DNA from 3 places in the Pectobacterium carotovorum genome. Region 3 is predicted to be linked to each of the others. Evidence: predicted binding sites of a transcription regulator. Region 3 holds the regulator's gene; each other region holds the start of a gene.
What was found. Region 3 encodes ArgR, which controls arginine synthesis, uptake and breakdown. Its sites were predicted from a motif close to ANTGAATAAAAATACANT; they were not measured.
Positions count from the first base shown of each region.

Region 1: a site for ArgR is predicted at 2,215-2,232, ahead of argC (N-acetyl-gamma-glutamyl-phosphate reductase). Genes of this name have one in related genera too.
Region 2: a site for ArgR is predicted at 2,598-2,615, ahead of argF (ornithine carbamoyltransferase). Genes of this name have one in related genera too.

Region 1 is NZ_JAXAFK010000006.1:231,525-241,678, forward strand. Features, by position in the region: gene R9X49_RS20770 (starvation-sensing protein RspA) at 1-241, shown strand, start outside; gene R9X49_RS20775 (GntR family transcriptional regulator) at 249-962, opposite strand; gene argE (acetylornithine deacetylase) at 1,017-2,168, opposite strand; gene argC (N-acetyl-gamma-glutamyl-phosphate reductase) at 2,371-3,375, shown strand; gene argB (acetylglutamate kinase) at 3,413-4,186, shown strand; gene argH (argininosuccinate lyase) at 4,249-5,622, shown strand; gene rmuC (DNA recombination protein RmuC) at 5,856-7,418, shown strand; gene ubiE (bifunctional demethylmenaquinone methyltransferase/2-methoxy-6-polyprenyl-1,4-benzoquinol methylase UbiE) at 7,606-8,361, shown strand; gene ubiJ (ubiquinone biosynthesis protein UbiJ) at 8,394-9,035, shown strand; gene ubiB (ubiquinone biosynthesis regulatory protein kinase UbiB) at 9,032-10,154, shown strand, end outside.
Region 2 is NZ_JAXAFK010000002.1:150,769-160,922, reverse strand. Features, by position in the region: gene R9X49_RS12760 (YjgN family protein) at 1-1,035, opposite strand, end outside; gene R9X49_RS12755 (GNAT family N-acetyltransferase) at 1,455-1,958, shown strand; gene rraB (ribonuclease E inhibitor RraB) at 2,061-2,486, opposite strand; gene argF (ornithine carbamoyltransferase) at 2,648-3,655, shown strand; gene R9X49_RS12740 (helix-turn-helix domain-containing protein) at 3,752-4,777, opposite strand; gene R9X49_RS12735 (MFS transporter) at 4,895-6,358, shown strand; gene R9X49_RS12730 (YhcH/YjgK/YiaL family protein) at 6,541-7,008, opposite strand; gene pyrB (aspartate carbamoyltransferase) at 7,531-8,466, shown strand; gene pyrI (aspartate carbamoyltransferase regulatory subunit) at 8,482-8,946, shown strand; gene ridA (2-iminobutanoate/2-iminopropanoate deaminase) at 9,167-9,553, shown strand; gene nrdD (anaerobic ribonucleoside-triphosphate reductase) at 9,954-10,154, shown strand, end outside.
Region 3 is NZ_JAXAFK010000002.1:349,840-359,993, reverse strand. Features, by position in the region: gene ispB (octaprenyl diphosphate synthase) at 1-523, shown strand, start outside; gene R9X49_RS13630 (DNA-binding protein) at 595-969, opposite strand; gene R9X49_RS13625 (DNA-binding protein) at 1,216-1,602, opposite strand; gene R9X49_RS13620 (helix-turn-helix domain-containing protein) at 1,790-2,053, shown strand; gene mdh (malate dehydrogenase) at 2,122-3,060, opposite strand; gene argR (transcriptional regulator ArgR) at 3,531-4,001, shown strand; gene tsaD (tRNA (adenosine(37)-N6)-threonylcarbamoyltransferase complex transferase subunit TsaD) at 4,111-5,124, opposite strand; gene rpsU (30S ribosomal protein S21) at 5,352-5,567, shown strand; gene dnaG (DNA primase) at 5,721-7,475, shown strand; gene rpoD (RNA polymerase sigma factor RpoD) at 7,630-9,468, shown strand; gene mug (G/U mismatch-specific DNA glycosylase) at 9,566-10,069, opposite strand.

The sequences.
Region 1 (10,154 bases), on a different contig from region 3:
CATTCACCTCAATATCCACCTGCACAATGCCGCCATTCAGGAGTTTGTCGCTTACCCGGAAAATACCCGCAAGGTCTTCCCGCAGGCGGTAGAACCGGAGAATGGCTATCTGTATCCGATTGAGCGCCCCGGCATTGGTGTCGGGATCGATCTGGACGCGGCGCGGCAGTTCCCCGTCGTCTATCGTCCGCACGAATGGACACAGAGTCGCCTGCCGGATGGCACGATGCATACGCCCTGAGTCAGCGTTATGGCGACTGGCGGAAGGTCAGGTTATCGCGGTTGAAGGGGATGACGTAGGTACAGGCGTAGTTAATGTCGATGATATCGCTCGATTCGTACACGCGACCGCCCTGTAGAATGCCGCGATTAAGGATATGCATCGCCGCCGTGCCTTTCTTGCAGCCCAGCAGCTCAGCCTGTGCTTTGGTGATGTTAACTGCCTGATAATGCGTCAGGTAGTGTGAAATCGCATAGCCCTTGCTGAGCACATACTGCTGAATTGAGCTTTCAATAATCTTCTGGCTCATATCGGGGAAATCCGCAGCGGGCATTTTCGATATTTCGATCTGTACCTTGCGGTTATCAACGTAGCGTAATCGACTGAATTCCCAGATAAATTCACTGTCGCCGATCGCGAATACCTGTTGTTCTTCCCGAGTCGGCAGGCGCTTATGCAGGCTGAGCAGACGGAATGAAATCTGATTAAATTTCTTTTCGGTAATCGAGTTATACACCAGCGGGTTGCTGCGTACGCCCTGATTAATGAAGTTACCCGAGCCCTGCACCATGTGGATCGCGCCGATGCTGGCGAGCTTTTCCAGCGCCTGACGGAGGGTAAAGCGCGATACGCCGTATTCTTCCGCCAACTGGCGTTCCGGCGGCAGCTTTTCCGGCAGCGGATCGGTGTGCTGATAGATTTTGCTCAGTAAATCCTGCGCGATGAAATCTTTCTTTTTCATGGACTGTCTCAAAATAGCCCTGCCAGCGTCGCTGACAAGGCCGTTTGCGTCGGATCAGTGATGGCAGAAGTGATGAATCACCTGCGAAATCAGCTCCCGCGTCGGCTTGATAAACTTGGTATCAATGTATTCATCCGGCTGGTGCGCCTGTTCGATCGATCCCGGCCCCAGAACCAGCGTCGGGCACAGTGTCTGAATAAACGGTGCTTCGGTGCAGTAGTTCACTATTTCCGTTTTCGTCCCCAGCAGCTTCTCTACGACTGACACCAGACGGTGATCGGGCGGGCACTCATAGCCGGGAATCGGCGGATGCAGCTCGCTGATGGTTAACCGACCCGGCCAGCGCTGGCTGACGGGCTCAAGCGCTTCTGACAGCAGCCCGTCCAGATCGTTAAGCGTAATGCCCGGCAGCGGGCGAATATCCATATGCAGTTCACAGCAGCCGCAGATACGGTTAGCAGCATCGCCGCCGTGAATATGACCGAGGTTCATGGTCGGGTGAGGAATGTGGAAAATCGGGTTGTGATAGCGTTCCTGTAGCGTGTTACGCAGCACCAGCAGGTGGGAAATGGCTTCGTGCATCAGCTCAATCGCATTCACGCCGCGCGAAGGATCGCTGGAGTGACCGGACTGCCCCTGAATACGGATCGCGTTGGACATGTGGCCCTTGTGGGCGCGCACTGGTTGCAGCGAGGTTGGCTCGCCGATGATGGCGCAGTCTGGGCGAATCTGCGTGGATTCGGAGAAATACTTGGCACCCGCCATCGTCGTTTCTTCATCAGCTGTTGCCAAAATATAGAGTGGCTTTGTCAGCTTGGTTGGATCGATATCGCGCAAGGCATCCAGAATAAAGGCAAAGAACCCTTTCATATCCGCGGTACCCAGACCGTACAGCTTGTTGTCGTGTTCGGTCAGCGTGAAAGGATCGCGCGTCCAGCGGCCGTCGTCGAACGGGACGGTATCGGTATGCCCTGCCAACAATAAACCGCCTTTTCCTTCACCAATTCGCGCCAGCATATTAAATTTATTGTGGGTGCCGGGAACCGGTTGGACTTCAACATGGAAGCCGAGATCGCCGAACCAGCCTGCCAGCAGGTTGATTAACGTCTGATTACTTTGATCGAGCGCGCTGTCGGTGGCACTGATGGACGGTGTAGCGATTAGTGCCCGATATAGCTCAATAAAAGGGGGTAAATTCATCTTCACTGTTGACAGCCTCTGGTTAGGATAGTATCAATATTCATGCATTTATTGTGAATAAAAATACAATAATGCGCGGTGAAAGGAAACCCAAAGGTACGGCGATGGCGATTCGTCACTTTCACTGAGCTTCGCGGGTGAACTGCGTACCGACGCTGGTGAGCCCTGTTACCTGTTCCATAGATAAGTAAGAAGGTATACGGATCCCATGCTGAATACGCTGATTGTTGGTGCAAGTGGTTATACCGGCGCGGAGCTTGCGCTCTACCTGAACCGTCACCCACAGATGAACATAACCGCTTTGATGGTTTCTGCGCAAAGTGTCGATGCAGGAAAATTGATTTCTGATTTACATCCGCAGCTCAAAGGCATCATTGATGTACCGGTAAAACCGCTGACCGATGCTGAAGAAGCGGCGAAAGGTGTGGATGTCGTGTTTCTGGCGACCGACCACAAAGTCAGCCACGATCTGGCCCCTGTTTTTCTGGCGGCTGGCTGCACCGTTTTTGATTTATCCGGCGCGTTCCGCGTACAGGACGCCGAATTTTATCGTCGCTACTATGGCTTTGAGCATCAGCACCCTGACTGGCTGGCAAAAGCGGTTTACGGTCTGGCCGAATGGCGCGCTGAAAGCGTAAAACACGCACAGCTGATTGCCGTGCCGGGCTGTTATCCAACGGCCGCGCAGCTGGCGCTGAAGCCGCTGCTGGACGCACAACTGCTGAATCCTGCCCAGTGGCCGGTGATTAATGCCGTGAGCGGCGTGAGCGGGGCGGGGCGTAAAGCGTCGATGACCAATAGCTTCTGCGAAGTCAGCTTTCAACCGTACGGCATTTTCAACCACCGTCATGAACCTGAAATTTCAACGCACCTAGGCACACCAGTGATCTTCACGCCGCATTTGGGCAACTTCGCTCGCGGTATTCTGGAAACCATCACCTGCCGCCTGCAACCGGGCGTTACGCAGCAGGATGTCGCCGAAGCCTACCACAACGCCTATCACGATAAGCCACTGGTGCGTCTGTATGACAAGGGCGTTCCGGCGCTGAAATCCGTTGTCGGCCTGCCGTTCTGCGATATCGGTTTCTCCGTTGACGGTGAGCACCTGATCGTCGTGGCGACCGAAGATAATCTGCTGAAAGGCGCAGCGGCACAGGCCGTGCAATGCATGAACATTCGTTTTGGTTTCCCTGAAACCCAATCGTTAATTTAATGACTACTGGTCCCGACATTTCGAGGCGCGAAGCATAATGAATCCGTTAATTATCAAATTAGGTGGCGTTTTACTGGATAGCGAAGAAGCGCTGGAGCGTCTGTTCACTGCGCTGGTGACTTACCGTCAGGAACATCAGCGTCCGTTGGTGATTGTGCACGGCGGTGGCTGTCTGGTGGATGAGCTGATGAAGAAACTGTCGCTGCCTGTCGTGAAGAAAAACGGCCTGCGCGTCACGCCTGCCGATCAGATCGACATCATCACCGGCGCGCTGGCGGGTTCCGCCAACAAGACGCTGCTGTCATGGGCGAAAAAGCATGACATCAACGCGGTCGGCCTGTGCCTGGGCGATGGTGGCAGCACGACGGTCACGCAGCTCGATGAAGCACTGGGTTTTGTGGGTAAAGCAGAAGCGGGATCGCCTGCGCTGCTGAACACGCTGCTGTCTGCGGGCTACCTGCCTGTCGTCAGCTCCATCGGTATTACGGCGCAGGGCGACCTGATGAACGTCAACGCCGACCAAGCGGCGACGGCACTGGCGCAAACGCTGGGCGCGGATTTAATCCTGCTGTCTGACGTGAGCGGCATTCTGGACGGTAAAGGCCAGCGTATTGCCGAAATGACGGCAGAGAAAGCCGAGCAGCTGATTGCTCAGGGCATCATTACCGATGGCATGATTGTTAAGGTTAACGCCGCGCTGGATGCCGCGCGTGCGCTGGGTCGTCCGGTTGATATCGCTAGCTGGCGTCATGCCGAGCAGCTACCTGCGCTGTTCAACGGCGTGGCGATTGGTACGCGTATTCTGGCGTAAGTCGTTTCTGGGTATGGCATGATGCGATACCAACGTGAATGATATTTTTGGGAGTAAGGATTATGGCTTTGTGGGGCGGTCGGTTTAGTCAGGCAGCAGATCAGCGTTTTAAACAATTTAATGACTCACTGCGGTTTGATTACCGTCTGGCAGAACAGGACATCGTTGGCTCGATCGGCTGGTCGAAAGCGCTGGTGACGGTCAATGTGCTTAGCGAGCAGGAGCAGCAGCAGTTAGAACAGGCGCTGAATGCGCTGCTGGTTGAGGTACAGGCTGATCCTGAGATGATCCTGCAAAGCGATGCAGAAGACATTCACAGCTGGGTTGAACAGCGCCTGATTGAGAAAGTCGGCAATTTAGGTAAAAAGCTGCATACCGGTCGTAGCCGTAACGATCAGGTCGCGACTGACCTGAAACTCTGGTGCAAAGCGCAGATTGCAGAGCTGCTGCTGTCGGTACGCCAGCTGCGTCAGGCGCTGGTCACGACGGCGGAAGCCAATCAGGATGCGGTGATGCCGGGTTACACCCACTTGCAGCGCGCGCAGCCAGTGACGTTTGCACACTGGTGTCTGGCCTATCACGAGATGCTGGCGCGTGATGAAAGCCGTCTGGAAGATACGCTGAAGCGTCTGGATGTCAGCCCGCTGGGCTGTGGTGCGCTGGCGGGAACGGCCTATCCGATTGACCGTGAGCAACTGGCGGGCTGGCTCGGGTTTGCCTCGGCCACGCGTAACAGTTTGGACACGGTTTCCGATCGCGATCATGTACTGGAACTGCTGTCCGATGCCTCGATCGGCATGATCCACCTGTCGCGTTTTGCCGAAGATCTGATCTTCTTCAACAGTGGTGAAGGCGCGTTCGTTGAGCTGTCTGACCGTGTGACATCCGGTTCTTCCCTGATGCCGCAGAAGAAAAACCCAGATGCGCTGGAGCTGATTCGCGGTAAATGTGGCCGCGTACAGGGTGCGTTGACCGGCATGATGATGACGCTTAAGGGCTTGCCGCTGGCGTATAACAAAGACATGCAGGAAGACAAAGAAGGGCTGTTTGACGCGCTGGATACCTGGCACGACTGCCTGATGATGGCGGGTCTGGTGCTGGAAGGCATTCAGGTTAAACGTCCGCGCTGTAAAGAAGCGGCTGAGCAAGGCTACGCGAACTCGACGGAGCTGGCAGACTATCTGGTCGCGAAAGGCGTTCCGTTCCGTGAAGCGCACCATATCGTGGGTGAAGCGGTGGTTGAAGCCATTCGTCAGGGTAAAGCGCTGGAAGCGTTGCCGCTGGCCGATCTGCAAAAATTCAGCGCCGTGATTGGTGAGGATGTCTACCCGATTCTGGCGTTGCAATCCTGTCTGGATAAGCGTGCTGCACAAGGTGGCGTGTCACCGCAGCAGGTCGCTAAAGCGATCGGTGATGCGAAGCAGCGTCTGAGCTAAGACACTGGAATAGGTCTACGCTTGTACCTTCTGTTCCCCCAACGTGGTGTTTCGCGTTGGGGGAATTTCTGTGTTACCCATCTGATTCTTCTGCAAATTATCATCTATCCATGTTCATATGGAATGCGGCTCGCATTTTTCTGCTCAGCGTCCCTCTCGCCTGAATTGTTTCTGGACATCCATACAGTATCATTTTACCTTGACCGACAGCGTGAAAGGCCTGCGGAGGCAAAGTGGATATCAGCATATTTTATGGTCTGGGCGGCGGCGCGGTAGGGCTACTGATCGGGTGGCTGATTGCCAGCCTGATTCATCAGCAGAAGCTGTCGCAGCATGGCACCGAACAGCGGTTGCTGGCACAGACGTTGCAGCAGACTCAACAGTCGCTCAGCGAACAGCAGCAGACAAAGCAGCAGGATGAACAGCGGCTGCGGCAAAACGAGCTGGAGCTGCGCACGGTTCATGCTCAGCTCTCTGCCAGCCACGAAAAGCTGCAACAGCTGGGTGAGCTTCGCGCCGAGTGCGTGCAGCTAAATCAGGAGCTGCGAACGCTGCGTGAAATCAACAGTGCGCAGGAAGCAGAGCTGCGGGAAGTCACCATTCGGCTGGAAGAAACCCGTATGGCGGCGGAAGAAAAGCAGCGGCTGTTGGCAAATAGCGAACAGCGGTTGACGACGCAGTTTGAGAATCTGGCGAACCGGATTTTTGAACACAGTGGCCGCAAAGTGGATGAACAAAATAAACAGAGTCTGGATAAGCTGTTGATGCCGCTGCGTGAGCAACTTGATGGCTTTCGCCGCCAAGTTCAGGATAGCTTTGGGGCAGAAGCGCGCGAGCGTCACACGCTGGCGCATGAAATCCGCAATCTGCAACAGCTGAACGCGCAGATGGCACACGAAGCCATCAACCTGACGAAAGCGCTGAAGGGCGATAATAAAACGCAGGGGAACTGGGGCGAAGTGGTGCTAAGCCGCGTGCTGGAAGCCTCCGGCCTACGTGAAGGCTATGAGTATCAGACGCAGGTCAGCGTGCAAACGGGGGCAAATAGCCGCCTGCAGCCGGATGTCATTGTTCGTTTACCGCAGGGCAAAGATGTCGTGATCGATGCCAAGATGTCGCTGGTGGCCTATGAGCGCTATTTCAATAGTGACGATGACGTCGAGCGCAACACGGCGCTGAACGAACATTTGCTCTCGGTGCGTAGTCATATTCGGCAACTGAGCAGCAAAGATTACCAGCAGCTTCCGGGGCTGCGTTCGCTAGACTATGTGCTGATGTTTATTCCGGTCGAGCCCGCTTTTCTGGTTGCTATCGATCGCCAGCCCGAATTGATCAACGAGGCGCTAAAGCACAATATTATGCTGGTCAGCCCGACCACGCTGCTGGTGGCGCTGCGTACCATCAACAACCTATGGCGCTATGAACAACAGAGCCGCAATGCACAGCACATCGCTGAGAAAGCATCACGGCTGTACGATAAACTGCGGCTGTTCGTCGATGACATGGAAACGATGGGACAGAGTCTGGATAAAGCGCAGGGCACTTATCGCCAGGCGATGAATAAACTTTCCTCTGGGCGTGGTAACCTTATTGGCCAGGCTGAGGGGTTCCGCGCGCTGGGGGTAGAAATTAAACGCACGATCAGCCCGTCATTGGCCGAAAAAGCGACGGCCCATGAGCACGCTGAACGCGATGAATTACCGGGTTCTGTCGCACCCGATGCTGTCTCACCCACCGTGAAAACGGAGGGGGAAGCAGAGGCCCCCCCCACTCTACCCGTAACCTATCCTAAATAATTTGAGTGGCGTGAAGCCAATGCACAAGCAGCTTGAAGTATGACGGATATAAATGGGTAGGGATTTCGCGGGCTTGGCACCATGCTATGCGAAAGAAATTAGTGCAGTGGGGTTTTTATCCGGGTCTGGTACACTCTCACCATAAATGGGTAGACCCGAAATTTGACTGAAATAGTAGGCGGATAAGATGGCAAGTGAGCAGGAGAATACGGCCGACTTTGGTTTTCGGACTGTCGCCAGGGATGAAAAAGAAGTCATGGTGGCTGAAGTTTTTCATTCTGTAGCAGCAAAGTATGACTTGATGAATGACCTGATGTCCTTTGGCATCCACCGTATCTGGAAGCGTTTCACCATCGAATGCAGTGGCGTAAGACGTAACCAGCGTGTTCTGGATCTGGCCGGAGGAACAGGGGATTTAACCGCCAAATTCTCCCGTATGGTTGGCGAAGGCGGCGAGGTCATTCTGGCGGACATCAACGCCTCAATGCTGAAAGTAGGCCGTGAAAAACTGCGTAACAAAGGCATTATCGACAACATCAACTACGTGCAGGCCAATGCAGAAGCGCTGCCGTTCCCTGATGACTTCTTTGACTGCATTACTATCTCCTTTGGTCTGCGCAACGTCACGGACAAAAACAAAGCGCTGCGTTCAATGTACCGTGTTCTGAAGCCGGGTGGTCGCTTGCTGGTGCTGGAGTTTTCCAAGCCGATCATTAAACAGCTGAGCACCGTTTACGATGCATACTCATTTCATATCCTGCCGAGGATTGGCGAAGCCGTGGCGAGTGATGCCGGGAGCTACCGCTATCTGGCGGAATCCATCCGCATGCATCCCGATCAGGAAACGCTGAAAGGGATGATGAGCGATGCCGGTTTTGACAGTGTTAACTATTTCAACCTCACCGGTGGAATCGTTGCACTACATCGCGGGTTCAAATTCTGAATCGTGGGTTTACATTCTGATTGGAAACGCCAATGCTGATAACGTCTTTTCTGACTGCTACGCTGGAAACCGCGCTGAATCAGCTGCTTTTTCACGATACGGTTTCTTGTGATCGTGGTTTTTCGTGTGATCGAAATATGAAGTCTGCCCGTCAGCGCTTACAGGGAAAAACACTGCAGATCGAACTGGCTGAGCTGGATGTGCCCTTGGTGCTGGTGTTTAACGAACAGCGTCTGGACGTGATCAGCCAATGGGACGAGCCTGCGGATTGCTGCCTGAAAACACGCGTTCCGGTTCTGATGAAATTACGCGATCGTCAACAGCTATCGTCGCTGATGCGCAGCGGCGAACTGGTGATTGAAGGCGATATTCAAGTCGTTCAACAGTTCATCGTGCTGGTTGATCTGGCGGAGTTCGATCCGGCGGAGTGGTTGTCCCCCTACCTGGGCGATATTGTTGCTCAGGGCCTCAGCCAGACGGCACAGAAAACCCTGAGCTTCCTGAGACGGTCATTACATCAGCAGCAACATTTCCTGTCCGAAACGTTAACGGAAGAGTGGCGACTGGCTCCGGGAAAACTGGAAAATGCCTGGTTCCATGAGGAAATTGTTGCGCTGGATAAATCCGCCGATACGTTGTCCGAACGGCTGGCAAAGCTGGAGGCTTTACGATGACGCCCAGTGAATTACGCCGCCTTTACAGCATTGTGCGCGTGCTGTTGAGCTATGGTCTGGACGAACTCATTCCTAAAATGCGTCTGACGCTTCCGCTACGTGCGGGCCGTCGTCTGCTGTTCTGGTTACCCAATCGTCACCGCAACATGCCTTTAGGGGAACGTCTGCGTTTGGCGCTTCAGGAACTGGGGCCCGTGTGGATTAAGTTCGGGCAAATGATGTCTACGCGCCGCGATCTATTTCCACCGGCCATCGCCGATCAACTGGCGATGCTGCAGGATAAGGTTGAGCCGTTTGATGGCAAGCTGGCACGTGAGCAAATTGAGCTGTCGATGGGGGGGATTCCTCTTGAAGAGTGGTTTGATGATTTTGACATTAAACCGCTGGCTTCTGCCTCAATTGCACAGGTGCATACCGCCTGTCTGAAAAGCACGGGAAAAGAGATCGTTATCAAGGTGATCCGCCCGGATATCTTGCCAGTCATCAAAGCGGATATGCGTCTGATGAAACGGCTGGCTGGCTGGTTGCCTCGCCTGTTGCCGGATGGTCGCCGCCTGCGACCGCGCGAAGTGGTGCTGGAATACGAAAAAACGTTGCTTGATGAGCTGAACTTGCTGCGAGAAGCGGCTAATGCCATCCAACTGCGACGGAATTTTGAGGACAGCCCGATGCTGTATGTACCGGAAATCTATTCGGATTATTGCAGCGAAGGCATGTTGGTGATGGAACGTATCTACGGTATTCCGGTTTCTGATGTCGACGCGCTGAAAGCTAACGGAACGGATATGAAGCTGCTGGCAGAACGCGGCGTTCAGGTTTTCTTCACGCAGGTATTCCGTGACAGTTTCTTCCATGCGGATATGCATCCCGGCAATATCTTTATCAGCCACGAGCACCCGGAAGACCCGCAATACATTGGTATTGATTGCGGTATCGTTGGTTCGTTGAATAAAGAAGACAAGCGTTACCTGGCCGAGAATTTTATCGCCTTCTTCAACCGTGATTATCGTAAAGTCGCCGAACTGCATGTGGATTCAGGCTGGGTGCCAGCGGATACTAATGTTGCCGATTTTGAATTTGCGATTCGTACGGTCTGTGAGCCGATCTTCGAGAAGCCGT
Region 2 (10,154 bases), 200 kb from region 3:
TGCCACTGGAGCTGCCCAACCAAAAGAGAAAATAGTGATCAGGCTATTGGTTATCAGCAGCCCCATGTAAGACAGCGTTTGCATGGAAGAGTGCAATTTCACACCGCCATTCAGCGACGTCTGGTTAAACAGATAGTTACGCTGTGCGACCACCAGATAGCTGCTGGAAACCAGCACACCCAGCAACGCCACAACGAACATCATGATCATATTGAAGACGTTGCTCAGCAGCATCATCAGTACGAGATCTTCATTTCCGCCGCCCATCATAATCGTTTGGAACAGCGTGAAAAAGAATGAGCTCATGAATGACAGCGATGCGATTAGGAAAGGAACAAAAATCAGCAGGCTAATCAGGGCGAACTTAATAAACGCCGCTTTTGCCAATTCCGCTTTAAATGCGGTTTTGCCGAAGAACAGGTTATTAACATAGAAATCGAGCTGCATCATTTTCATGATGCCATTCACCGCAGCAAATCCCGGAATAGCGACTGCCAGCACAATGAATCCGATCAGAATCGGGCTATCGCTCTGTGAGCCAATCAACAGTGCTACAGCCAACACGGCATAAAAAGCCAGCAGCAGTAGAATAGGACAAAGCAGCAACACCCAATACGCGCGGCCAGTCTGGCAGTGATAGTTAAAACGGACGCCACGGTAGCTGGACATAATGGCGTTATAACGCCAGTTGCGGATGACAATAATTGGAATTAGTGCCGCAAATGCCAGTGCGATAATAGTCCCCAGAACGGGTGACATCCCCATTATGATATAAAACAGAATGATCCCAGCGATAACCAGCAAACGCCCTTTGAGAATCTGAATGGGTTGCGCATGGTAATCAAAACGGTCACCGTTAATTTCCGTGTTACCGTAAAAATAACGACGGCGGCGTACGGTAGCCCAGGCAGAATAAATACCCAGAGTGATGGCCGTTAATAACGCATTAACCAACCAAATTGCAAAATATTCCCCAGCCTTACCATGAAATTTCACGCGATGCTGCGTGTTATTTTCTGAAGTATTGATAGTCATAGACCTTTCATCCTAAAAGAAATAAGCCTAATAAAGCGCTTAAAAGCGTTACTGGCATACAAAAAGCGGCTTATTTAAGCACGTCTTGTTAACGACAACAATAAAAGTTAACAGTAATTAAACAACCGAGTAGTCTTATAAATCGTAAGGAATAGCGCGGCTAAATATTTATATCCTGAGATATTGCAGGAAATTTTACTTATATCTTAGATAATTCGAGCTTCAGGGTGTCATGTTATGGCGTTAACAGTAGAAAATGCTGGCGCGTTCGTGTGGATATGGAATAAAAACCATCACAGAGACTATTCGAAGCATTGCAGGAAGAACGGGGATAGGCGTTGCATCGATGTGGCCTGAAATGGTATTACAATCGACGAGAATCATTCCCCTCGTAAACCGTAAGAGCAAGAGTACGTATTATGACAACCGCGACCTCCGCCAATCTTCAGGTACGCCCAATCACCGCGCGAGACGATGCCGCTATCGCTCAGGTCATTCGTCAGGTTTCCGCCGAATTTGGTTTGACGGCCGATAAAGGCTACACCGTTTCCGATCCTAATCTGGACGCGCTGTTTGCCCTTTATAGCCAGCCGCAAAGCGCCTACTGGGTGATTGAATACGAAGGCCACGTGGTTGGCGGCGGCGGCATTGCGCCACTGGTCGCAGGTGAGGAAGATGTGTGTGAATTGCAGAAAATGTATTTTCTGCCCGTCGCGCGCGGCAAAGGACTGGCGCGTCAGTTAGCGATACAGGCGCTTGATTTTGCACGTCAGCACGGCTTTCGCCGCTGCTATCTGGAAACAACCGGCCACCTGACCAGTGCAATCCGACTGTATGAATCGCTGGGCTTCGAGCTGATTCCGCACTCAATGGGCAACACGGGCCACACCGATTGTGAAGTGACGATGCTGAAAGTGCTGTAATAGGCTGAAAATACGGTAATAAGGCGTTGTCATGCCGAATAAAAAAACGCCGCAGGATGTTCCTGCGGCATTCAGTGAGGCGTGTTCTTCGAGATAAATGACTTAATGGCGTTTACCGTCATCGTCTTCGTCATAAAAATCTTCATCATCCCCATCTTCTTCGCCTTCACCATCTGGATCTTCGAAGTAGGTGCCCCAACCGTCGTAATTCACACCGTGGCGTTCTGCCAGCGCCAGCAGCTGTTCTACCTGTGCGTCGATCAGTTCCGCATTGAGCGCAACTTCACTGATGGCATCACAGCACATCAACAACACGCCATCTTCCACTTCCAGCTCTTCCGCATCCGTCACTTCATAGCCCAGCTTGAAGGCTTCTACAGCGACTTTTTCCAACACTTCAAACTTCTCAGCAGAGAAATGGTGTTCAATGGTATAGAGCGCGTCAGGATCGCTGCCGTCATCCAGCAGTTCTTCAATGATCAGGCGTGTCTCTTCCCGTTGCTCTTCCAGTAATTCGCGGTTTGCCATGCCTCAGTCCTCATTAATCGACGTAATATTGCTTATTGTCCCACAGCCCTGCGGCTTGCTCCACCACAAAGTTTTATATCACCACTTGAATTTGAATAATTACACATATAAAGTGAATTTTAATTCAACCGATGATGTTGAGCCACATGGAGATGTACATCATGCAACCGTTCTACAAGCGTCATTTTTTAAGGTTAATGGATTTTACACCCGCAGAAATTGCCAATCTTTTAGCCCTGTCAACGAAACTGAAAGCCGATAAAAAAAACGGGACAGAAGCCCGCCGCCTGCAAGGTAAAAACATCGCACTCATCTTCGAAAAAGATTCGACTCGTACTCGCTGCTCTTTCGAAGTTGCTGCATACGATCAGGGCGCGCAAGTGACCTATCTCGGCCCAAGCGGCAGCCAAATCGGCCATAAAGAATCCATCAAGGATACGGCACGCGTACTGGGAAGAATGTACGACGGCATTCAATATCGCGGCTACGGCCAGCACATTGTCGAAACGCTGGCGCAATACGCGGGCGTTCCGGTTTGGAACGGACTGACGAACGAATTCCACCCCACGCAGTTGCTGGCGGATCTGCTGACGATGCAGGAGCATTTGCCGGGTAAACCGCTGTCAGACATGACGCTCGTTTACGTGGGCGATGCCCGCAACAACATGGGCAACACCATGTTGGAAGCGGCGGCGCTGACCGGGCTGGACTTACGCCTTGTCGCGCCAAAAGCCTGCTGGCCGGATGCCGGTCTGGTAGCGGAATGTCAGGCGGCCGCGGCACAAACCGGCGGTAACATCACGCTGACGGAAGATATCGCCGCTGGCGTTGCGGGCGCAGATTTCATTTATACCGACGTCTGGGTTTCCATGGGTGAACCGAAAGAAACCTGGCAGGAGCGTATCGCGCTGCTGAAACCGTATCAGGTAAACATGGCGATGATCGCCGCGACGGGTAATCCGCAGGTGAAATTCCTGCACTGCCTGCCCGCTTTCCACGACGATCAGACGACGATGGGCCAGCAAATGGCGGAACAGTATGGTCTGCACGGTGGAATGGAAGTCACGGATGAGGTCTTTGAATCCGCGCACAGCATCGTGTTCGATCAGGCGGAAAACCGCATGCACACCATCAAAGCGGTGATGGTCGCCACGCTGGTGCAGGATTAACGCGCACGACCAATCCTTCGGGTCTTTACTCAACTCCTCGGAGCCTGTCCGGGGAGTTCTCTTTCCTTCCCCTGGTGTCGATCGCTCCTGGTATGTTCATCCCCCGGTGGTTAGCGTACTGCTCATTCGCTCTCTAAACGCTTTTCGCCAGCGCGTCGGCGTCGTGTTAAGCCGTTGCCGAAAATGATGTCGCAGCGTTTCAGGCGAGCCGAAACCGGCTTGTTCTGCCACACGATCGATGCTCAGTCTTTCGTTTTCCAGCAGCGCACAGGCCTTTTCCAGCCGCACACTCAGCATCCATTCGCCCGGCGTTGTGCCCGTAGCGTCGTGAAAACGGCGCAAGAACGTGCGGCGACTCATACCGACCTGCGCAGCAAGTTGATCAATCACCAATGGCATTTTCAGATGACTGCGCAAATCGTCGAGCAGCGGAGCGAGCGTTTTCGCCTGACGTAGCGGCACAGGCTGTTGGAGAAGCTGCGCCTGATTGCCTTCGCGCAGTGGCGGTGTAACCATTCGGCGAGCAGTACGATTGGCGACATCGATTCCGTAATCACGCCGGATCAGATGCAGACACAAATCCACACCCGCAGCGCCCCCCGCAGACGTAATCACGCTACCTTCATCGACATAAATCATGCCGTGCTCGACCTGCACGTTAGGAAACCTCTGCGCCAGAATGTCGGTGCTGTTCCAATGCGCGGTAGCGCGTTTACCATCCAATAAACCCGCTGCGCCGAGAACAAAGCTTCCTGCGCAAATTGACACAATCCTCGAGCCGTCGCGGTGCGCTTTTTGCAGCGCGGTAATGAGCCGTTCTGATGCCGTATCGTGAACGCTACGCCAGCCAGGAATGACGATAGTCCCCGCGCCTTCGAGCAATTCCAGTCCGCCATCAACCACGATCCGCACACCGCCTTGCGCACCAAAAGGGCCGTCTTCCACTGAAGCAACAGACAGGTCATACAGCGGTTCACCCAGTACCTCATCGGTACGTCCGAATGCTTCGACCGCAGTTCCAAATTCAAATGTACACAGACATTCATACGCCAACAGCACCAATCGCCGGTTTATCGGAGCAGGAGGACGGTCAGGAGGCAAACATTGGGGGGTTATGTTCATAACAGAATTACCGCTGATTTTGGCACGATCTTGACGATACATGGCATCAGCGTGGATTTCCACCACGACCTCAATCTTCCATGCTAGCCACCTCTTAACGTTTTGCAGGAATTGAGTATGAAGAACATGTTGGCACTGATGGCGGTCTGTCTGGCTGCACTCATGTCAGGGCTGGAGATTTCCAGCGTGCCAGTCATTTTACCCGTGCTGGAAAAAGAGATGCAGGCCAGTTTCAGGGAATTGCAGTGGATTATGAATGCCTATACGTTGGCCTGCACGACGGTACTGATGGCGACCGGCACGCTGGCGGATCGCTACGGTCGTAAACGTGTCTTTATCATCAGCATCATCGCGTTCGGGCTAACCTCGGTCATGTGTGGGCTAGCGGAAAGCCCGCAGTGGCTGATCGTCGGACGTTTCCTACAGGGATTGAGCGGTGGGGCAATGCTGACCTGCCTGATTGCCATTCTCTCGTTCCAGTTTCCACACGGGGCACCACGCAGTCGTGCTTTTGCGGCCTGGGGTATTACGTTTGGATTTGGGCTGGGGTTCGGGCCGATGATCGGCGGTGTATTGGTTGCCTGGCTAAGCTGGCAGTGGGTGTTTCTGGTACACGGCTTTATCGCCTTGCTGACGCTGATTCTGACGTTGAAAAATGTGGTGGAATCCCGTGATAGTGCAGTTAAAAAACTCGACCTCAGCGGCATAGTTACACTGTCGAGCATGGTAATGGGCGCAACCTACCTCATTACCCAAGGTAGCAGTCTGGGGTGGGACAGCCTGGCCGCACGTTTTATCCTGCTGTTCACAATACTGAGCGCAGCGTTATTTATCTGGGTGGAGAAACGCCATCCGTATCCCATGTTTGATTTTTCTGTATTTCGCATTCGTCCCTTTTCCGGCGCGCTCATGGGCTCGATGGGTATGAATTTCAGCTTCTGGCCGTTGATGATTTACCTCCCCGTCTATTATCAGAGCGGGCTAGGATACAGCAGCCTCGCTACCGGGCTAGCGTTGCTGGCTTATACCTTACCGACCCTGCTAATGCCGCCTCTCGGCGAAAAACTGGTGGTGCGCTTTGGTGCTGCGCGCGTCATTCCGATAGGGCTATTCACCATTGGCGCGGGTTTTATGCTGATGCAATTCGCCGCCGCACATCATCTGAGCCTACTTCCAGGCGCGCTGTTGGCGGGAGCCGCCCTTGGGCTAATCAATACGCCGGTGACCAACACGACGACGGGCTCCGTCTCGGGCGATCGGGCAGGAATGGCTTCTGGCATTGATATCAGCGCACGATTGATTACGCTTTCGATAAACATCGCATTGATGGGTAATTTACTGGTCGCAGGAGTAGCCGAGGGTTTGAAGGGTGTCGTGTCGGAGGGTATCGATGCACTCGCAGAACGCATTGCCGGAGGTGGAGAGGTATCGACGCTGACCACAGAGGTGACGTCGAGAGCGTTGACAGAAGGATTCGGCAGTATTCTGTTATACGGAGCGGGAGGCGTTTGGGTACTGGCGCTCATGAGCCACTTATTGTTCAATTTCAAATTCACCGTCAGAGTTAAGCGCGAAGAATAATGTGGCAACGTTAGCCACCGTCACATCCCGTCTGGCACAATAACTCCTTGTAAATATACAATAAAAACTGCGCCCTGATGAATCAAAAGGCGCAGTTTTTAAAGGCACATACCACAACGATAAACCATCCGTTGCCATGCAATCAGATCAGTTCTGCCAACCTGACCTTCTTCCCGCCGGTTTTACCCCACCAGCGACGCGTCGATTTTCACCACGGCTTTGCGCACGTGCGCGGGTTCACCAACGGCACACAGCGGTTTATGCACTTCCCCTGGGAAGAAGACGACAAAATCCCCTTCCTGCATTACAAACTGTTTTTCCTGCTCGCCCGCAGGCAGGAAGGCAATGTCTTTGTCCGCCAGCCAATCGGTATCCGGCTTGCCCGCAGGCAGATTACTGAACGTCATCCCTTCCACACCAGACAGCACAATCTGAATGTCCAGATATTTGGCGTGATACTCGGCGCGGCGTTTTTCCAGCAGATCGGTGCTGTCGTTGGAGATCAGCACAAACACGCTGTTGCCCTCGATATCATGCTTGCCCAGCGGCGTGTCCGCCGTAATATTTTGCTTCACGTATTCAATCGCTTCACGCAGTTTGGCAGGCAGATAAGGAACCAGCTCAAGGTGGTGGACATTGCCAGTAATCATAAAAACCTCGCTAATAGAAAAAATGAAACTCTGTTTTATAATCCTTATACTCTCCAAATGTGACGCCCGCCAGCGCGTTAATACGAAAAAGTGAACTGTCCATCACTCTTCCCCATCGACCGTCTTCCACCTGCAAGCGTTATGCATACCACACCCTATCCGCAACCGATTGCGATGCGCAAAAAACCACGTTTTCTGCTTGAAATAGCCTAGTCGGCGCGTATAATTCCCGACAGTTTGCCGGGAGGGGTCATGCACTGTTACACCAAAAAATCCGCTGCTTATGTTGGTTCTCAACCACAACTGCCATCCGGCAGCCAGCCAGCGTTTTCCTTTCCGTTGCTCAATCATTCCATTAAGAAAGCCCCTCAATGAGGGGCTTTTTTTTGTGCCCTATCGTCCACGACGGCGCCCTTTCAGGGCATCGTTTTGTGGCATCAAAAAGCGTTCAGGCATTTTTTTGCCGACAGCTCGGGCAGCCAGATACGACATTTCCTGTTTACTCGTGAGGAGAAAGACACCATGGTCAATCCGCTCTATCAAAAACATATTATTTCGATTAACGACCTCAGTCGGGAAGATTTGGAACTGACGCTGCGTGTCGCCGCCAGCCTGAAAGCCAAGCCTCAGCCTGAGCTGTTAAAACATAAAGTGATTGCCAGCTGCTTCTTCGAAGCCTCCACCCGGACGCGTTTGTCTTTTGAAACCGCGATGCATCGTCTCGGCGCCTCCGTCGTCGGCTTCGCCGACAGCAACAACACCTCGCTGGGGAAAAAGGGCGAAACGCTGGCCGACACCATCTCCGTTATCAGCCAATATGTTGATGCCATCGTGATGCGTCATCCGCAGGAAGGCGCGTCCCGCCTTGCGACCGAGTTTTCCGGTGGCATTCCGGTACTGAACGCCGGCGACGGCGCGAACCAGCACCCCACGCAGACGCTGCTCGATTTGTTCACCATTCAGGAAACGCAGGGGCGACTGAACAACATCAATATCGCGATGGTCGGTGATTTGAAATATGGCCGCACCGTGCATTCACTCACGCAGGCGCTGGCGAAGTTTGAAGGCAACCGCTTCTACTTCATCGCCCCGGACGCACTGGCGATGCCGGACTACATTCTGAGTATGCTGAAAGAGAAAAATATTGCTTACAGCCTGCACAACAGCATTGAAGAAGTCGTCGGTGAGCTGGATATCCTGTACATGACGCGCGTGCAGAAAGAGCGTCTGGATCCGTCCGAGTACATCAACATCAAATCCCAGTTTGTCCTGCGCGCGGCGGACCTGCACAGCGCCCGCCCGAATTTGAAAGTGCTGCACCCGCTGCCGCGCGTCGATGAGATCACCATTGATGTGGATGCCACGCCCTACGCCTATTATTTCCAGCAGGCAGGCAACGGTATTTACGCCCGTCAGGCGCTGCTGGCGCTGGTCCTGAATCGCGAATTGGTTCTGTAAGAGGAAGAAACCATCATGACACACGATAATAAATTACAGGTTGAAGCGATCAAACGTGGCACGGTGATCGACCACATTCCCGCGCAGGTGGGTTTTAAACTGCTGACGCTGTTTAAACTGACCGCGACAGACCAGCGCATCACCATCGGCCTGAACTTGCCGTCCAACCACCTTGGGCGCAAAGATCTGATCAAGATCGAGAACATATTCCTGACCGAACAGCAGGCGAATCAGCTGGCAATCTATGCGCCGCAGGCGACCGTCAATCAGATTGATGACTATGACGTCGTGCGCAAACTGGTGCCGACACTGCCAGACCACATTACTGGCGTGCTCACCTGTCCGAACAGCAACTGCATCAGCCGCAGTGAACCGGTGTCGTCGTCGTTCAGCGTTAAACAGCGCGACGGCGACGTTCACCTGAAGTGTAAGTACTGCGAGAAAGAGTTTGAGCGTCAGGCCGTGCTGCAAGATCGTTAGTTTTCTGCTTTGCCCCGCGATGGACATTGCCTGCGGCGGGGCTTTTTTGAATAATGGCTGCGTCCGCGTAATGCCGATCGTTTAAGGATCGAGATACCGGGGCGACCACGGCGTGAGGCATCCCTGCGGGAACCTCATCACCGCGTTTCCCCTAAATCCATGCTTGAGTGGCTGGCATTCTACGTCCGCGTTCCTTTTACGCCCCCATCAAGGAGATACCATGTCACGCACTATCAGCACTGAGCACGCCCCTGCCGCCATCGGCCCCTATGTTCAGGGCGTCGACCTCGGCAGCATGATCATCACGTCCGGCCAGATTCCGGTGAACCCGAAAAGCGGCCTGGTGGCAGATAACATCACCGCGCAGACCCGTCAGTCACTGGAAAACGTACAGGCGATTGTGGAAGCCGCTGGTCTGAAAGTTTCCGATATCGTGAAAACGACCGTATTCGTGAAAGACCTTCACGACTTCACCCTGGTGAATACCGCGTACGAAGCCTTCTTCAACGAGCACGACGCCCCGTTCCCGGCTCGCTCTTGCGTTGAAGTTGCCCGCCTGCCAAAAGACGTGAAGATCGAAATCGAAGCGATCGCCGTTCGTCGCTAATTATCGGCATGACTCTCCCCCAAAAGCGCACGACAACCCGTGCGCTTTTTTCTGTTCTTTCTTTCACCACCACAACATTGTTGCTATTCCCAACCCCTTTTCAGGTCAAAAAAAAGGCAAAAATCTGCCAGCCCGCATGTAGCAAGCCTTCCCGCTCCCACTGCCTTTTTTGACTATTTTTTGCACAGGCTCAAATTCCCTCCGACATGAAGATTTCTTTGCTCTATATCAATTTTGGGGCGATAAAAGCGTAAACACCCCTACGCAATTTCAATATATAGTGCCTATCCTATAAACACGACCCATATGTAGTGCTTATCCACAATATCATCCACAGCCCTCTGTAACCCTTGTCAGTTACGGTTTTCGCCTGTGGATAACATTGATAGAGGAAAAAAACGTGAAACCAGTAGTGATTAAACGGGACGGTTGCCAGGTGCCTTTTGATGAAGTGCGTATCAAAGAGGCGGTCGAACGCGCGGCACATGCAGCCGGTGTCAATGATGCAGACTACTGCGCAACTGTGGCCTGTGCGGTCGCTCAACAAATGCAGGATAAATCGCGTGTGGATATCCGCGATATTCAGAACGCGGTCGAAAAC
Region 3 (10,154 bases):
AATGAACTGCAACGACCCGGATATTACTGAAGAAAGCTATATGCGCGTCATTTACAGCAAAACGGCACGTTTATTTGAAGCCGCCGCGCAATCTTCATCCATCCTTGCAGGCGCGACGCCAGAGCAAGAAAAAGCGCTTCAGGACTATGGCCGCTACCTGGGCACCGCGTTCCAGTTAATTGACGATCTGCTTGATTACAGCGCAGACGGCAAAACGCTGGGCAAAAACACGGGCGACGACCTCAATGAAGGCAAGCCAACACTGCCACTGCTGCACGCCATGCGTAATGGCAATGCAGAACAGAGTTCGCTGATTCGTCAGGCAATTGAAGAAGGAAACGGGCGTCATCTGCTGGAACCAGTGCTTGCCACCATGCAGCAATGTGGTTCGCTTGACTATACGCGCCAGCGTGCCGAAGAAGAGGCAGATAAAGCGATTAGCGCACTACAGCAGCTACCGGAAACGCCATACCGTATGGCGCTCGAAGGCCTCGCCCACTTAGCCGTACAGCGCGATTTCTAATCGTGGTGTGAGGTACTACTTGTCTGATTCAATCTAAGTAGCGCTGCCTTGCAGCGCTACTCGTTCGCAGACTAGGCAGTCTGGTCGATGGGGACATCATCCAGCCGAGACAACATCGCTATCGTCCCTTCACGCAAGATGAAATTGATCAGCCGGGTTCGTTCATCAACGGAAAGTTGATGGAAAATATGCACCCACGATGACAGCAGGGTCGGCTCATTATCTATACGATAATATTCTGTTGGTGGGTTCTCTTTTATGAGCAGAGAGTTCCTGACCTCATTCGGCAAACTGCGAATAGAGTATTCGACACCGCGCCCTTGAACCCCTTTCCGCCTGCGCTTTTCCCAACCGTCGTCTCGCGCTCGTTTGTTCAGCCCCTGCGGTGACTTCGGCAATCCACCTACGCCAACCAGCTCACTTGTTGCAAACCATTCTTTGTCCATACTCGTCACTCCCTTGTTTGTTTTGAACAGGCATTACGTCAACTCGCCCAAAAGTTTCCATATAATAGACTATAATTACCTAAACCGCTAACTTTTACACGTTACCGGCACACCTAAGTAATAAAGAAATGATTAAATCCAGTACGATGCTAAAACATCGCGACCAGAGTAATACGGTCAACCGAAAGAAAATGCAGGTTCCTTCTTCACCATAGATTGGCAATTGGAGAACCCGCTTTCGATGGCTCAGTCAATCTCCATTGATGAGATGGGTTCCTCGTCCGACGGTGTAATACCTAACTGGCTCAGCGTCGTCGATACGCCGACGCGAAGAATATAAGCGATTAGCTCATCTCTTTCTTTTTCAGATAGTTGCTGATAAATCTGCATCCATACTGCCAAGGCAGCAGGCTGCTTCGCCGAGTAGGCGGAAGGCTCGGTTTCGAGTAATAGGGATTTTTTTACCGTATCCGGTAAGCTGTGAATTGAGTACTCCACTCCTCTTCCCTGGACGCCTTTACGGCGACGCTTCTCCCATCCATCCTCGCGGGCGCGCTTATTCAATCCTTGTCTTGATTTCGGAAGGCCGCCGACTCCAACCAATTCGCTGGTAGCAAACCACTCTTTTTTCATTGCCTTTCATCCTGATAGTGCCATCCCTAACAAAAACGCGCTTATTTGGAAATTAATTGAGAATTTTAAGGAAAATTAATGCTATATTATTTCCAAATAATAATGTCATGTTAGCTCGGCATATAACTAACATCCGTTATTTATACCACTAATCTACAGTCGTCTTATAGCAAATAAGGGAAGGAATATGATTTTAAGGAAACAAGACTGGCATCCCGCTGATATCATTGCTGCACTGCGCAAGAAAAACACGACGCTGGCGGCGGTATCGCGAGCGGCCGGATTAAGCTCATCTACGTTAGCTAACGCGCTATCACGCCCCTGGCCCAAAGGGGAATGGCTTATTGCCGATGCGCTGAGTATTCACCCATCAGAGATTTGGCCCAGCCGGTACTACGATCCGGAAACCAATGAGCTTATCGACAGAAAAAAACTCATCCGCCCCGATTAAAAAGAAAAGCCGGAGATATCGATCTCCGGCTTTTTATTCAACGTCACGTATTACAAGAATCTCAATGATTAATTCTTGATGAACGTCTCGCCTAGCTCAATATCCTGCTTCAACGTATCCAGCATGCTGTTAAGCGCGTTTTGCTCAAAAGCACTTAATGTGCCGATGTCTTTACGCTCTACAACGCCGCCTTTGCCCAACAGCACCGGCTGAGCGAAGAAGCGGGCATATTTGCCATCGCTTTCAACGTATGCACATTCCACCACACCGCTTTCACCTTGCAGCGCACGAACCAGAGACAGACCAAAGCGTGCAGCAGCCTGACCCATAGACAGCGTTGCCGATCCGCCACCCGCTTTGGCTTCAACAACTTCGGTGCCCGCATTCTGAATACGCTTGGTCAGATCGGCCACTTCCTGCTCGCTGAAGCTGATACCAGGAACTTGAGACAGCAGTGGAAGAATCGTCACACCAGAGTGTCCGCCGATAACCGGTACATTAATATCCTGCGGCTGTTTGCCTTTCAGCTCAGCAACGAACGTGTTGGAACGGATGATATCCAGCGTGGTAACACCGAACAGTTTGTTTTTGTCATACACGCCGGCTTTTTTCAGCACTTCTGCTGCAATGGCAACGGTCGTATTCACCGGGTTAGTGATAATACCGATACAGGCTTTCGGGCAGGTAACCGCGATTTGCTCAACCAGATTACGCACAATACCCGCATTGACGTTGAACAGATCGGAACGATCCATACCAGGTTTACGCGCCACACCGGCAGAGATCAGCACGATATCCGCGCCAGCAAGCGCAGGTTTAGCATCTTCACCGCTATAGCCTTTGATCTTCACTGCTGTAGGAATATGGCTCAGATCGACTGCAACACCCGGCGTGACCGGAGCGATATCGTAAAGGGATAGTTCTGAACCTGAAGGAAGCTGGGTTTTGAGGAGGAGTGCGAGTGCCTGACCGATACCACCTGCTGCTCCGAGAACTGCAACTTTCATCCTAAACTCCTTATTATCGTAAAATAAAAAAGTGCCGTGAATTCATTTGGTTATAAACAGAATATAAAAAATGGGGATAAGATCAGTCTACTCATCTTTCTGCAAATGACATGAGAGACAAAAAATACGCTATGTCTCTAATAATAAATCAAAAACAACCATTCGTTTGAAAGGTAAGTAAAGTTAATAAGCTATTGAGCTATAACGCGGTGTTCATTCACGTGCAATTAACCTGTGCGCTACATTACACCGATCGATGGCGTCCAAACAACATCATTCTGATAACATTTGATTTACTTTTATGTGACGCAGGACGCATTTTCCGGACTCACCGGGAGCCAAATTTTTGTGAAAACAGCGACTAGCACATATCTGGTGAAATAGACTGGAATTATAGGCGATTTAATTGCATAAAAATTCACACAACTGCATAATAGGTGGATTAACCATAACAATTAATCCGGTGCAGAATGCGAAATTCGACAAAACAAGAAGACCTCGTTAAAGCGTTCAAAGCGCTGTTAAAGGAAGAGAAGTTCAGTTCTCAAAGTGAAATTGTTCAGGCATTGCAAGACGAAGGATTTGAAAATATCAACCAATCCAAGGTGTCACGCATGCTAACGAAATTTGGCGCCGTGCGCACACGTAATGCCAAAATGGAGATGGTGTATTGTCTCCCAGCCGAACTCGGCGTTCCTACGACCTCCAGCCCGTTGAAGAATCTTGTACTGGACGTGGACTATAACGATGCGGTCATCGTCATCCATACCAGCCCTGGAGCCGCGCAGCTCATTGCCCGCCTGCTGGATTCACTCGGGAAGTCCGAAGGAATTCTCGGCACCATCGCGGGGGATGACACGATCTTCACCACCCCGGCAAGAGGCTTCAGCGTCAAACAGCTTTACGAAGCTATTTTGGTGCTATTCGAACAAGAGCTGTAACTCCCCTCTCGCCTACCGTTTTTATTACTCGTTTTTTACTGAGTATTTTTCGCTACGTTTTCTTTGCTACGTGTAGGCACGCTACACGTAGCGATTATTACCAAAACGCTCACACCGCAGGCAATTCAGCCAACGGCCAACGTGGTCGAACAGATACTCCCAGCGTCTGACTGGCACCATGCACCAGACGGACGCTGCCCGCATAGGCAATCATCGCACCATTATCCGTGCAGAATTCAGGACGCGCATAAAACACTTCGCCGCCCCGTTTCGCCATCACTTCGCCTAAGCGCTGGCGCAGCGTCCGGTTTGCACTCACGCCCCCAGCCATGACCAATCGCTTAAAGCCCGTTTCATCCAGCGCACGCCGACATTTTATCGCCAGCGTATCTACAACGGCATCTTCAAATGCGCGAGCAATGTCGGCACGCGTTTGATCGTCATCACCGTTGCTACGAATCGTATTAGCAGCAAACGTTTTTAGCCCAGAGAAGCTGAAATCCAGACCGGGACGATCGGTCATTGGGCGAGGAAACGTAAAGCGCTGGGAATCACCCGCCTGCGCCATTTTCGACAGCATCGGGCCACCGGGGTAATCCAGCCCCAGAAGTTTAGCCGTCTTATCAAACGCTTCGCCCGCCGCGTCATCAATCGATTCGCCCAACAAACGGTATTCACCAATGCCCGTCACGCTGATGAGCTGCGTATGTCCACCAGAAACCAGCAGCGCCACGAAGGGAAACGCCGGTGGATTGTCTTCCAGCATCGGCGCCAGCAAATGCCCTTCCATGTGGTGAACAGGAATCGCCGGCACATTCCAGGCAAACGCCAGAGAGCGGCCGACTGTCGCCCCCACCAATAACGCGCCAACCAAACCAGGACCGGCGGTATAAGCCACGCCATCGATATCGCTTGCCTGCAACCCGGCTTCACGCAGCGCCGCCTGAATTAACGGGACCGTTTTACGCACGTGATCGCGTGAGGCAAGCTCAGGCACTACGCCGCCGTAATCAGCATGTAATTTGACCTGGCTGTATAACTGATTGGCGAGCAAACCGGTTTCGGTGTCATAAATGGCCACGCCAGTTTCATCACAGGATGTTTCGATACCCAATACGCGCATTGCTGTTCCTACTTTGATGACGATACAAGCGCTCGTTGAATGCCGCTTGCTTCAAACTGTGGATAGTCTACCATAAGCGCCCTGATTTCTGCGCTGGCCGCGGTTGGGTGTTTTATGATCACCACAATGCTTTACAAAGACGCCACGTTTGCAGTAGAATTCCGCACCATTTTGAAAAGGCTGGCACAAGGCCAGCGGCAAACCGAATTTATTGAGGTGAGAGGCACATGCCGGTAATTAAAGTACGTGAAAACGAGCCGTTCGACGTAGCTCTGCGTCGCTTCAAGCGTTCCTGTGAAAAAGCAGGTGTTTTGGCTGAAGTTCGTCGTCGTGAGTTTTATGAAAAACCAACGACCGAACGTAAGCGCGCTAAAGCTTCTGCAGTGAAACGTCACGCGAAGAAATTGGCTCGAGAAAACGCACGCCGCACTCGTCTGTATTAATTTTCAGGAGGGTTTCCCTCCAACGCGTGATTAATCCGCAGACTTAGCAGTTGCATACGAAGGCCGTGCTTTCCGAAAGGAAGCGCGGCTTGTTGTCGTTTATAAGCTATATCCAATGTAACCACCTTACAGAAAGATATATATCAGGGGCTTATGGCTGGACGAATCCCACGCGTATTTATTAATGACCTGCTGGCTCGCACCGACATCGTCGATCTCATTGACGCGCGCGTCAAACTGAAAAAGCAGGGCAAAAACTACCATGCGTGCTGTCCATTCCATCACGAAAAAACCCCCTCATTCACCGTAAACGGTGATAAGCAGTTCTACCACTGTTTTGGTTGTGGCGCACACGGCAACGCCATTGATTTTTTAATGAATTACGATCGTCTCGAATTCGTTGAAACCATTGAAGAACTGGCCACCCAATACGGCCTCGAAGTGCCTTATGAAAGCGGCACTGGCCCAACCCAGTTAGAGCGTCACCAACGGCAAAGCCTGTACGAATTGATGGGACAGCTCAGCGGATTCTATCAACAAGCACTAAGCCAGTCAGCCGGTACGCCAGCGTTGCAGTATCTGCAACAGCGCGGTTTAAGCGCAGAGGTTATCAGCCATTTTGCTATCGGCTTCGCCCCGCCCGGCTGGGATAACGTTTTAAAGCGCTTTGGCCGCAATAATGATGACCGCAGCACATTGAACGATGCCGGCATGCTGGTGACTAACGATCAGGGCCGAACGTATGACCGCTTCCGCGAGCGAGTGATGTTCCCCATCCGCGACAAACGGGGGCGAGTGATTGCCTTCGGCGGACGAGTATTAGGCGACGGTACGCCAAAGTACCTTAACTCGCCGGAAACAGAGATTTTTCATAAAGGTCGCCAACTGTACGGCCTGTATGAAGCGCAGCAAAGCCACGCTGAGCTAAAGCGACTCTTGGTTGTCGAAGGCTATATGGATGTGGTGGCGCTGGCGCAGTTTGGTATTGATTATGCAGTGGCGTCGCTGGGTACTTCCACCACAGCCGATCACATTCAGTTACTATTTCGCGCCACCGATCTAGTGGTGTGTTGTTACGACGGAGACCGTGCCGGACGCGAAGCGGCATGGCGCGCGCTGGAAACTGCGCTACCCTATTTGAACGATGGTCGTCAGCTACGCTTTATGTTCCTGCCAGACGGTGAAGATCCCGACACGCTGGTACGTAAAGAAGGCAAAGCCGCCTTTGAACAGCGCATGGAACAAGCCCTGCCGCTGTCGCAGTTTCTGTTTGAGACGCTGCAACAGCAGGTGGATATGAGTTCACCCGATGGCCGTACCAAGCTCAGCACGCTGGCGCTGCCGCTGATAGGTCAGGTACCGGGAGAAACGCTGCGGCTGTATTTGCGCCAGCAGCTCGGCAACAAGCTGGGTATTTTGGACGACAGCCAATTGGACAGGCTACTGCCTAAAGTGGCAGAGCAGGCGCAGCCTTACCAGCCGCCGCAACTAAAAGTCACAACTATGCGTATACTTATAGGACTTTTAGTACAAAACCCAAGGCTGGCGGCAGAGGTTCCTGACCTTGCGCTGGAAGGGATTGAAGAAGACAAAGTGGCTGGTTTATCGCTGTTTCAGGATTTGGTGAAAACCTGCAACGCCAGCCCGGGAATGAACATGGGTCTGCTGTTGGAAAAATATCGTGACAGCAAGTACCGCAAGCAGCTTGAAACCATGGCTTCATGGAACCATATGATCGTAGAGGAAGAGCTCGACGAGAAGTTCAGAATCAGTCTGGCAGAGCTCTACGATCAGCTGTTGAAACAGCGACAAGAAACATTGATTGCCCGTGACAGAACGCACGGGCTCAACGCCAAAGAAAAAAAAGAGCTTTGGTCGTTGCAACTGGCGTTGACCAGAAAACACTGATACAGAGGCTTAATTGCCGATAAATAGCAGGGTTGAGCCCTGCAAAGAGCCGCTACAGGGGCCGCGGCGATAAGAAAAATACCCCTAATGCTATTGTTAGCGAACTACGCTGACCGACACCAACCCAAATACTCTGAAGTGTGGATACCGTCTTATGGAGCAAAACCCGCAGTCACAGCTGAAGCTGCTTGTCACCCGTGGTAAGGAGCAAGGCTACCTGACCTATGCTGAGGTCAATGACCATCTGCCGGAAGATATCATCGACTCGGATCAGATCGAAGATATCATCCAGATGATTAACGACATGGGCATCCAGGTGATGGAAGAAGCACCGGATGCAGACGATCTGTTGCTGGCCGAAAACACCAATGATGCCGATGAAGATGCGGCAGAGGCTGCTGCGCAGGTTCTATCCAGCGTTGAATCGGAAATTGGTCGCACTACCGATCCGGTTCGCATGTACATGCGTGAAATGGGTACCGTTGAGCTGTTGACGCGTGAAGGCGAGATCGATATTGCCAAACGTATCGAAGACGGTATCAACCAGGTTCAGTGCTCTGTTGCCGAGTATCCTGAAGCCATTACTTACCTGCTGGAACAATACGATCGCGTTGAAGCGGGCGAAAGCCGCCTGTCCGACCTGATCACCGGCTTCGTCGATCCTAATGCGGAAGAAGACATCGCCCCTACCGCGACGCACGTGGGCTCCGAGCTTTCGAGCGAAGAAATGGACGATGACGACGAAGAGTCTGAAGACGACGAAGATTCTGAAGACGACAACAGCATCGATCCTGAACTGGCGCGTGAGAAGTTCACCGAGCTGCGTGAGCAATATGAAACCACCCGCAAGGTGATCAAAGAGCACGGCCGCAGCCATGCGCTGGCAGTACAGGAAATCCTGAACCTGTCTGAAGTCTTCAAACAGTTCCGTCTGGTGCCGAAACAGTTCGATTTCCTGGTTAACAGCATGCGTTCCATGATGGATCGCGTCCGTACTCAGGAACGTTTGATCATCAAACTGTGTGTTGAACAGTGCAAAATGCCGAAGAAAAACTTCGTCACCATGTTCACCGGCAATGAAACCAACAGCACCTGGTTCGCAGCAGCCGTCGCCATGGGCAAACCGTGGTCTGAAAAGCTGAATGATGTAGAAGAAGACGTCACCCGCAGCCTGCAAAAACTGCAACAGATCGAAGAAGAAACCGGCCTGACGATCGAGCAGGTTAAAGACATCAACCGCCGTATGTCGATTGGTGAAGCGAAAGCGCGTCGCGCCAAGAAAGAAATGGTGGAAGCCAACCTGCGTCTGGTTATTTCTATCGCGAAGAAATACACCAACCGTGGTTTGCAGTTCCTCGACCTGATTCAGGAAGGTAACATCGGTCTGATGAAAGCGGTAGATAAGTTTGAATATCGCCGTGGTTACAAATTCTCGACCTATGCAACCTGGTGGATCCGTCAGGCGATCACCCGTTCTATCGCCGATCAGGCGCGTACCATCCGTATTCCGGTACACATGATTGAGACGATCAACAAACTGAACCGTATCTCTCGTCAGATGTTGCAGGAAATGGGTCGTGAGCCAACGCCGGAAGAGCTGGCTGAACGTATGCTGATGCCGGAAGACAAGATCCGTAAAGTGCTGAAAATCGCGAAAGAGCCGATTTCAATGGAAACCCCGATTGGTGATGATGAAGATTCACATTTGGGCGATTTCATTGAAGATACGACGCTGGAGCTGCCGCTGGATTCCGCGACGTCGGAAAGCCTGCGTTCTGCGACACACGACGTACTGGCTGGCCTGACCGCGCGTGAAGCGAAAGTCCTGCGCATGCGTTTCGGTATCGATATGAACACCGACCATACGCTGGAAGAAGTGGGCAAACAGTTTGACGTTACGCGTGAACGTATCCGTCAGATCGAAGCGAAAGCGCTGCGTAAACTGCGCCACCCAAGCCGTTCCGAAGTGCTGCGTAGCTTCCTGGATGATTAATTCACTCCTCAGCTAATCCGCACTTCAGATAACTACATGATAAATAACCCCGGCCCGCCGGGGTTATTTTTTGCCTGTCAGAACGCTCAGATTGAATTTATACGTTATCCTGCAACGCCTGATGCAATTCCTGATATGACGCCACCAGCGACTCCAGCGTCGCACGATTTAGCCCACTTGGGTTCGGCAGCACCCAAACCTGGGTTTCGCCAATACGTAGCGCCTGACGCCCCCATGAGACCTTTTTGATACCAAACGCCTGACTGAACGCCTGCTTCCCCAGCACGGCCAGCGCACGCGGTTGATAGCGTTCCATCTTCTCGAGAATCGCATTGCCGCCTTGCAGCAGCTCGTCTCGCCCCAGCTCAGTAGCTTCAACCGTTGGGCGCTCCACCAGCATGGTGATGCCGCATCCGGTGTCCAGCAGATGCTGTTCTTCGGCGGGCGTCAGCAACCGCTCGGTAAAACCCGCCTGATGAATCACTTTCCAGAAGCGATTGCTGGGGTTCGCGAAGTGGTAACCGTGATGGGCCGTCGACAGCCCGGGGTTAATGCCGCAGAAAACCACCTGAAGATTCATGGCCAGAATATCGGTAATCATGTCTTTCCCTACTTTCATTGACTACAGACATCGTAAATTCTGATAAGAATAACAACAAGCTATCTTGAGTATAAAACCACCACCC